Phreatobacter oligotrophus: one gene and its partner. Each later gene encodes a partner of the first gene's protein in a complex. Links are inferred from orthologs where the notes say so. Each region holds a gene or a part of one and is shown on either strand. Other genes may lie near its edges.

Region 1 (3,046 bases):
CGAGCTTCATCAGCGCCAGCGCCATCTTCTCCTGGTCGGCCTTCGTCTTCGGCTCGATCGCCATTTCGATGACCGGCTCGGGGAACTCCATGCGCTCCAGGATGACCGGCTTCTGCGGATCGCAGAGCGTGTCACCGGTGCGGGTGTCCTTCAGGCCGACGAGGGCGACGATGTCACCGGCATAGGCTTCGGAGATTTCCTCGCGGTTGTTGGCGTGCATGAGAACCATGCGGCCGACGCGCTCGTTCTTCTCGCGGGTCGAGTTGAGGAGGGCCATGCCCTTCTCGAGCTTGCCGGAATAGATGCGGCAGAAGGTCAGGACGCCGTACTGGTCGTCCATGATCTTGAAGCCGAGGAGCGACAGCGGCTCGGAGTCCGACGACTTGCGCTCGGTCTCGGCCTCGGTCTTCGGGTCGATGCCCTTGATGGCCGGGACGTCGACGGGCGACGGCAGGTAGTCGACCACGGCGTCGAGGAGCGTCTGGACGCCCTTGTTCTTGAAGGCCGAGCCGCAGAGGACGGGGAAGAAGGCGGAGGTGAGGACGGCCTTGCGGATGAGGCGCTTCAGCGTGTCCTCGTCGGGCTCGTTGCCCTCGAGATAGGCCTCCATGGCGGTGTCGTCGAGCTCGACGGCGGCCTCGACCAGCTCAGCGCGGTACTGGGCGGCCTTCTCCTTGAGATCGTCGGGGATCTCGAGGTTGGCGTCGAAGTCGGCGCCGAGGGACTCGCCGGACCAGACGACGGCCTTCATGCGAACAAGGTCGATCACGCCCTTGAAGGTGTTCTCGGCGCCGATCGGCAACTGGATGGCGACGGGCTTGGCACCGAGGCGCTTCTTGATGTCCTCGAGGCACATGTAGAAGTCAGCGCCGGTCTTATCCATCTTGTTGGCGAAGACGATGCGCGGAACCTTGTACTTGTCGCCCTGGCGCCAGACGGTCTCGGTCTGCGGCTCGACGCCCTGGTTGGAGTCGAGGACGCAGACGGCGCCGTCGAGCACGCGGAGCGAACGCTCGACCTCGATGGTGAAGTCGACGTGGCCGGGGGTGTCGATGATGTTCAGGCGCTTGCCGCGCCACTGGGCGGTCGTCGCGGCGGACGTGATGGTGATGCCGCGCTCCTGCTCCTGCTCCATGAAGTCCATCGTGGCGGCGCCGTCATGGACTTCGCCGATCTTATGGGACTTGCCGGTGTAGTAGAGGATCCGCTCGGTCGTCGTCGTCTTGCCCGCATCGATGTGGGCCATGATGCCGAAGTTGCGGTAGTCCTCGATCGCGTGAGTGCGCGGCATGATCTTGGTTCCTTCGGTTCCGGATGAACCGTGTCGGTGTCGTTACCAGCGGTAATGCGAGAAGGCGCGGTTGGCTTCCGCCATCTTGTGGGTGTCTTCGCGCTTCTTCACCGCGTTGCCGCGGTTGTTGGCGGCGTCCAGCAGCTCGGAGGAGAGCTTGTCCACCATGGTCTTGTCGTTGCGGGCGCGGGCCGCCTGGATGAGCCAGCGGATGGCGAGCGCCTGGCGACGGTCAGGACGAACCTCGACCGGAACCTGGTAGGTGGCGCCGCCGACGCGGCGGGAGCGGACCTCGATCGCCGGCATGACGTTCTCGAGGGCCGACTGGAAGACGCCCAGCGGGTCGGTCTTGGCCTTGGACTCGATCTGGTCGAAGGCACCATAGACGATCTGCTCAGCGACCGACTTCTTGCCTTCGTACATGACCGAATTCATGAACTTGGCCAGCACGACATTGCCGTACTTCGCGTCCGGAATGACTTCCCGCTTTTCGGCCCGATGACGACGAGACATCGCTCTCTCCGTTGATCCTGAAAGCCGCCGGCCGCTCCGATCCGGCGCCTACGCGCCTCGACCTGGAGCGGCCGGCGGAAACAACTGTTACTTCGGCCGCTTGGCGCCGTACTTGGAACGGCGCTGCTTGCGGTTCTTGACGCCCTGCGTGTCGAGAACGCCGCGCAGGATGTGGTAGCGGACGCCCGGAAGGTCCTTCACGCGGCCGCCGCGGATCATGACCACCGAGTGCTCCTGGAGGTTATGACCCTCACCCGGAATGTAACCGATGACCTCGAAGCCGTTGGTGAGACGCACCTTGGCGACCTTGCGGAGCGCCGAGTTCGGCTTCTTCGGGGTCGTCGTGTAGACGCGTGTGCACACGCCGCGCTTCTGCGGGCAGCCCTCCATGTGGCGGGACTTCTCGCGGTAGGTGCGCGGCTGACGCGGCTTGCGGATCAGCTGGTTGACTGTCGGCATCGGCGGCCTTGTCCTTGAACCAATGAGACCCGGTTGCCCGGAACTCGTGAAAAGCGTGGCTTTGCCTGCCCCGTCACCGGAACAGGCAACCGGGCGCTCGGTTTGCCCCGGAGGACAAACTGCGCCCGGCGAAAACAGAGGATCTCCGCCCGTAAGGCCGGGGATCGTGCATTTCGATCTGACTGGCGTCAGGCGATGCAGTCTCGGTTTGCTTCGATCGGATCAGGCCTTGAGGCCGTTCCCAGGACCGGGTGTGCAACCGACGTACATCGGAAGTTGGGCGGCAATACACGCTGACTCGCGGCCCGTCAAGCGCAACCGTCGCGCGGAGGCCGGTTGGACCGGATGTTTCATCCTACCGGCGCAACGCGACAGAAACATTCGCCCCTCATCCCGTCATCGTCCGACAGTGTCGGCGTCCTATTGGGAAAGACATGGCGGCCCGGCGCGGCGGCCATCCCTTTAGCCACTTGCCCGGGGGTCGGGGAATCGGACTAAGCGCGAGCTGGGTGCCGCTTTTGGGGGATCGTTGGCGAGACGCTGCGCGATCCGGGGGCGACATTCATTCGAAGCGGCCGTCCGCCACGCCAGGGTGCCCACCGCACCGCCGTGAGCGGAACCACGCGGTCAACATGAAGAGGAAGAAGACCATGGCGTTCAGGAACGTCGTTTTCGCCGCCCTCGCGGCGTTCACCCTCGCCGGCGCCGCCGCGCCCGCGACCGCCCAGACTGACCGCGACGGCCAGCAGCGCTGGATCAACATCGTCAACCGTTCCGGCGTGA
Region 2 (3,275 bases), on another replicon or contig:
CGGCAAGGCTCACGCCTTGGCCTCGGCCTCCTCGGAACGCTTCTCGATGACCTCGTCGATGAGGCCGAACTCCTTGGCCTTCTCGGCGGACATGAAGTTGTCGCGCTCGAGCGCCTCCTCGATCTCCTTCAGCGTCCGGCCGGTGTGCCGCACGTAGACCTCGTTGAGGCGACGCTTCAGCTCCTTGACCTCTTCCGCATGGATGAGGATGTCGGTGACCTGGCCGCGATAGCCGCCCGAGGGCTGGTGCACCATGATGCGCGAATGCGGCAGGGCAAAGCGGTTGCCCTTGGCGCCGGCGGTGAGCAGCAGCGAGCCCATCGAGGCGGCCTGGCCCATGCAGAGCGTGGTGACCGGCGGCTTGATGAACTGCATCGTGTCGTAGATCGACATGCCCGCCGTGACGACGCCGCCCGGCGAGTTGATGTACATGTTGATCTCCTTCTTCGGGTTCTCCGACTCGAGGAACAGGAGCTGGGCGACGATCAGCGTCGCCATGCCGTCCTCGACGGGGCCCGAGAGGAAGATGATGCGCTCCTTCAGGAGGCGCGAATAGATGTCGTAGGAACGCTCGCCCCGGTTGGTCTGTTCGACCACCATGGGGACCAGGTAGTTCATCAGCGTGTCGTGCGGGTCTCTCATCGTCTCTGGTCCTTTGGGGTCGCGAGCGGGGCGCAGCTTTCCCCGAATCTCTTTGACGACATCCTAACGGCAATGCGCATTCGCCGTGAAACCGCGACCCTCGTGATGAAGATGGCGGAAACGAGAAGGGCCGCACGCGGCGGCCCTCCCCTCACAGGAACGTGTCCGTCGCAGCCCGTCAGGCGGCGTCCTCGTCGTCGTTGTCCTTGAAGAGCTCGTCCTTGGAGACGGTCTTCTCGGTGACGTCGGCGAGTTCGAGAATGTAGTCCACGACCTTCTCCTCGAAGATCGGAGCGCGGAGCGAGGCAAGCGCCTGGGGGGTCTTGCGGTAGTAGTCCCAGACCTGCTGCTCCTGACCGGGGAACTGGCGCGCCCGCTCGACCACGGCGCGCGAGACTTCCTCGTCGCTGACCTTGATCTGGGCCTTCTCACCGATTTCCGCAAGGACCAGGCCGAGGCGCACGCGGCGCTCGGCAATGGCGCGATACTCGGCCTTCGCCTTCTCCTCGGTGGTGTCCTCGTCGGCAAAGGTCTTGCCGCGGGACTCCAGGTCCTGCGTGACCTGGCGCCACACGCTGTCGAACTCCTGGTCGACCAGCGTCTGCGGCAGGTCGAAGGAATGACGCTCGTCCAGCGCATCGAGGAGCGAGCGCTTCAGCTTGCGGCGCGAGGCGGCGGTGTACTCGCTCTTCAGGCGGTCGGAGACGGCCGCCTTCAGCTTGGCGAGATCCTCGAAGCCCACCATCTTGGCGAACTCCTCGTCGATCGCCCGCTCGCCGGGCTTCTCGATGGTCTTCACCGTGACGGCGAACTCGGCGTCCTTGCCCGCGAGATTGGCGGCCATGTAGTTGGTCGGGAACTTCACCTTGACCAGCTTCTCCTCGCCGACCTTGACGCCGACCAGCTGGTCCTCGAAGCCGGGGATGAAGGAGTTGGAGCCGAGCTCCAGCGGAATCTCGTCGGCCGAGCCGCCCTCGAACTTCTCGCCGTCGATCGTGCCGACGAAGCCGATGGTGAGGCGGTCGCCGTTCTCGGCGGCAGCGCCCTCGGCCTTCGGCTCGTAGGGGCGGTTCTGCTTGGCCATTGTCTCCAGCATGTCCTGGATGTCGGCCTCGGCCGGCTCGACGACCGGCTTCTCGACCTTGATGCCCTTGAAATCGGCGAGCTGGATGGTCGGCAGCACCTCGAAGGCGACGGTGTAGTCGAGATCGGCCTTGCCCTCGAAGACGGCCTGCGCCTCCTCCTGGGCCTCCGGCAGCTTCACCGCCGGCTCCTGGGCCAGCTTGAAGCTGTTGTCGTTGATGATCTTCTGGTTGGCCTCGCCGACGACGGCCTCGATGGTCTCGGCCAGCACGGCGCGGCCATAGAGCTTCTTGAGGTGGGCGGTCGGCACCTTGCCGGGGCGGAAGCCGTTGATGCTGACGCGGCCCTTCAGGTCGTCGAGACGGGCATCGGCCCGGGCGGCGAGGTCGGCAACCGGAACCACGACGCGAAATTCGCGCTTGAGACCTTCGGACAGGGTGGCGGTCACCTGCATGGCGTCGTTTCTTTCGTGTTCGTGATCGGCGCGGCCGGCAAGATGGTGCGGGCGGAGGGACTTGAACCCCCACGACTTTCGCCACGGGAACCTAAATCCCGCGTGTCTACCAATTCCACCACGCCCGCCGAGGGCCGCTCGAAAAATGTTCCTCGTCCCGCCGGATGCTGGGCACCCGCCAGGCGCGGCTGCATAGCATCGGCTTCCGGCGATTGCATCAAGAAAATGACGGTGGGCACGCGGGCGGCCTGTGCCACGGCACGCGGCTGAAACGGCGGCCGGCGAGGCTAAGCGGGAACGGGCCGCCGATCGGGCAGCCCGGTTCGCGCCGCGCGGTCTGCCCGCGGGTCCGGTCCGGCTTGGCAGCCCGGCCGTGCCGTGTCATGCCGCCCGTCGGCCATCCCCCGAAGGAGCACCAATGTCCGCATCCCGCCTGTCCCGCCGCCGTTTCGGCGCGCTCGGCCTTGCCGGGCTCGGTGCGGCAGCCCTTGGCGCGGCGGGACAGGGGGCCGGTCCGTTCGGATCGGGGCGGGTCCTCGCCAACACCGCTCCGGTGAGGCTTCCCCTCCTGCGGCTCACCGCCGCAGCGGGCCATGTGAGCCTTGCGGCCGACCAGCCGGCGACGCCGATCCTCGGCTATGACGGCGCCGTGCCCGGCCCGGTCCTGCGGCTGCGCCGCGGCGAGACGGCCGACATTGTTCTCCGCAACGATCTCGCCGAGCCGACAGGGCTGCACCTGGCGGGGTGGCGGATGCCGCGTGAGCCCGCGCCGCTCGCGCCGGGCGCCGAGCGCAGCGAAAGGTTCGCCTTCCCCGAGGCCGGCACCCTGCTCTATCGCCCCCTGCTCCTCAGCGGCGAGGCGCAGCTGCGCCAGGGCCTTGCCGGGCTTCTCCTCGTCGACGAGGCGACCCCGCCGCTCCATGATCGTGAAGTGCCGCTCGTCCTCGCCGAAGCCCCCGGTGGCATCATGCTGGTCAACGGCCGCGGCGGGCCGGACCTCACCGTCCGACCCGGCGAAAGGCTCTGGCTGCGGATCGCCAATGCCACCGCCAACCGCGTGCTCCGGTTCGCGCTGCCTGACCAGACCCTCACCCTG

What was found.
Region 2: the proteins of rpsG (region 1) and tig are in contact, whole or in part, in a crystal structure (PDB 3GTY), measured with the Thermotoga maritima proteins. The link is inferred for Phreatobacter oligotrophus from one-to-one orthologs. Residues at the interface, in WP_004081843.1 of Thermotoga maritima: Lys34, Lys52, Lys55, Glu59, Arg62, Gln63, Glu66, Asn67, Lys69, Val71, Arg95, Ala109, Lys110, Lys111, Gly112, Arg113, Pro114, Glu117, Glu121, Ile124, Ala125, Tyr127, Asn128, Asn129, Thr130, Gly131, Lys135, Asp139, Arg142, Met143; in WP_004081061.1 of Thermotoga maritima: Glu122, Val124, Val129, Leu130, Tyr133, Glu188, Gly259, Ile262, Tyr263, Glu266, Ser270, Glu273, Gln274, Glu277, Arg308, Gln311, Ile312, Ser315, Tyr316, Glu325, Arg329, Arg336, Leu363, Phe366, Trp367, Arg373, Leu377, Arg381, Leu384, Glu387.

Annotation. Positions count from the first base shown.
Region 1 is NZ_PZZL01000001.1:615,892-618,937, reverse strand. The notes cover bases 70-2,801. They hold rpsG (30S ribosomal protein S7), read right to left. Parts: upstream 1,805-2,801; coding sequence 1,334-1,804; downstream 70-1,333. Other genes in these bases: rpsL (30S ribosomal protein S12), read right to left, coding at 1,892-2,263; fusA (elongation factor G), read right to left, coding at 70-1,291. In the rest of the region: more of fusA, read right to left, coding at 1-69; C8P69_RS03050 (hypothetical protein), read left to right, coding at 2,914-3,046.
Region 2 is NZ_PZZL01000004.1:454,367-457,641, forward strand. What follows is about bases 1-2,961. They hold tig (trigger factor), read right to left. Parts: upstream 2,180-2,961; coding sequence 821-2,179; downstream 1-820. Other genes in these bases: clpP (ATP-dependent Clp endopeptidase proteolytic subunit ClpP), read right to left, coding at 10-642; C8P69_RS11955 (multicopper oxidase family protein), read left to right, coding at 2,598-2,961. In the rest of the region: more of C8P69_RS11955, read left to right, coding at 2,962-3,275. UniProt on the Bacillus subtilis protein: Involved in protein export. Acts as a chaperone by maintaining the newly synthesized protein in an open conformation. Functions as a peptidyl-prolyl cis-trans isomerase.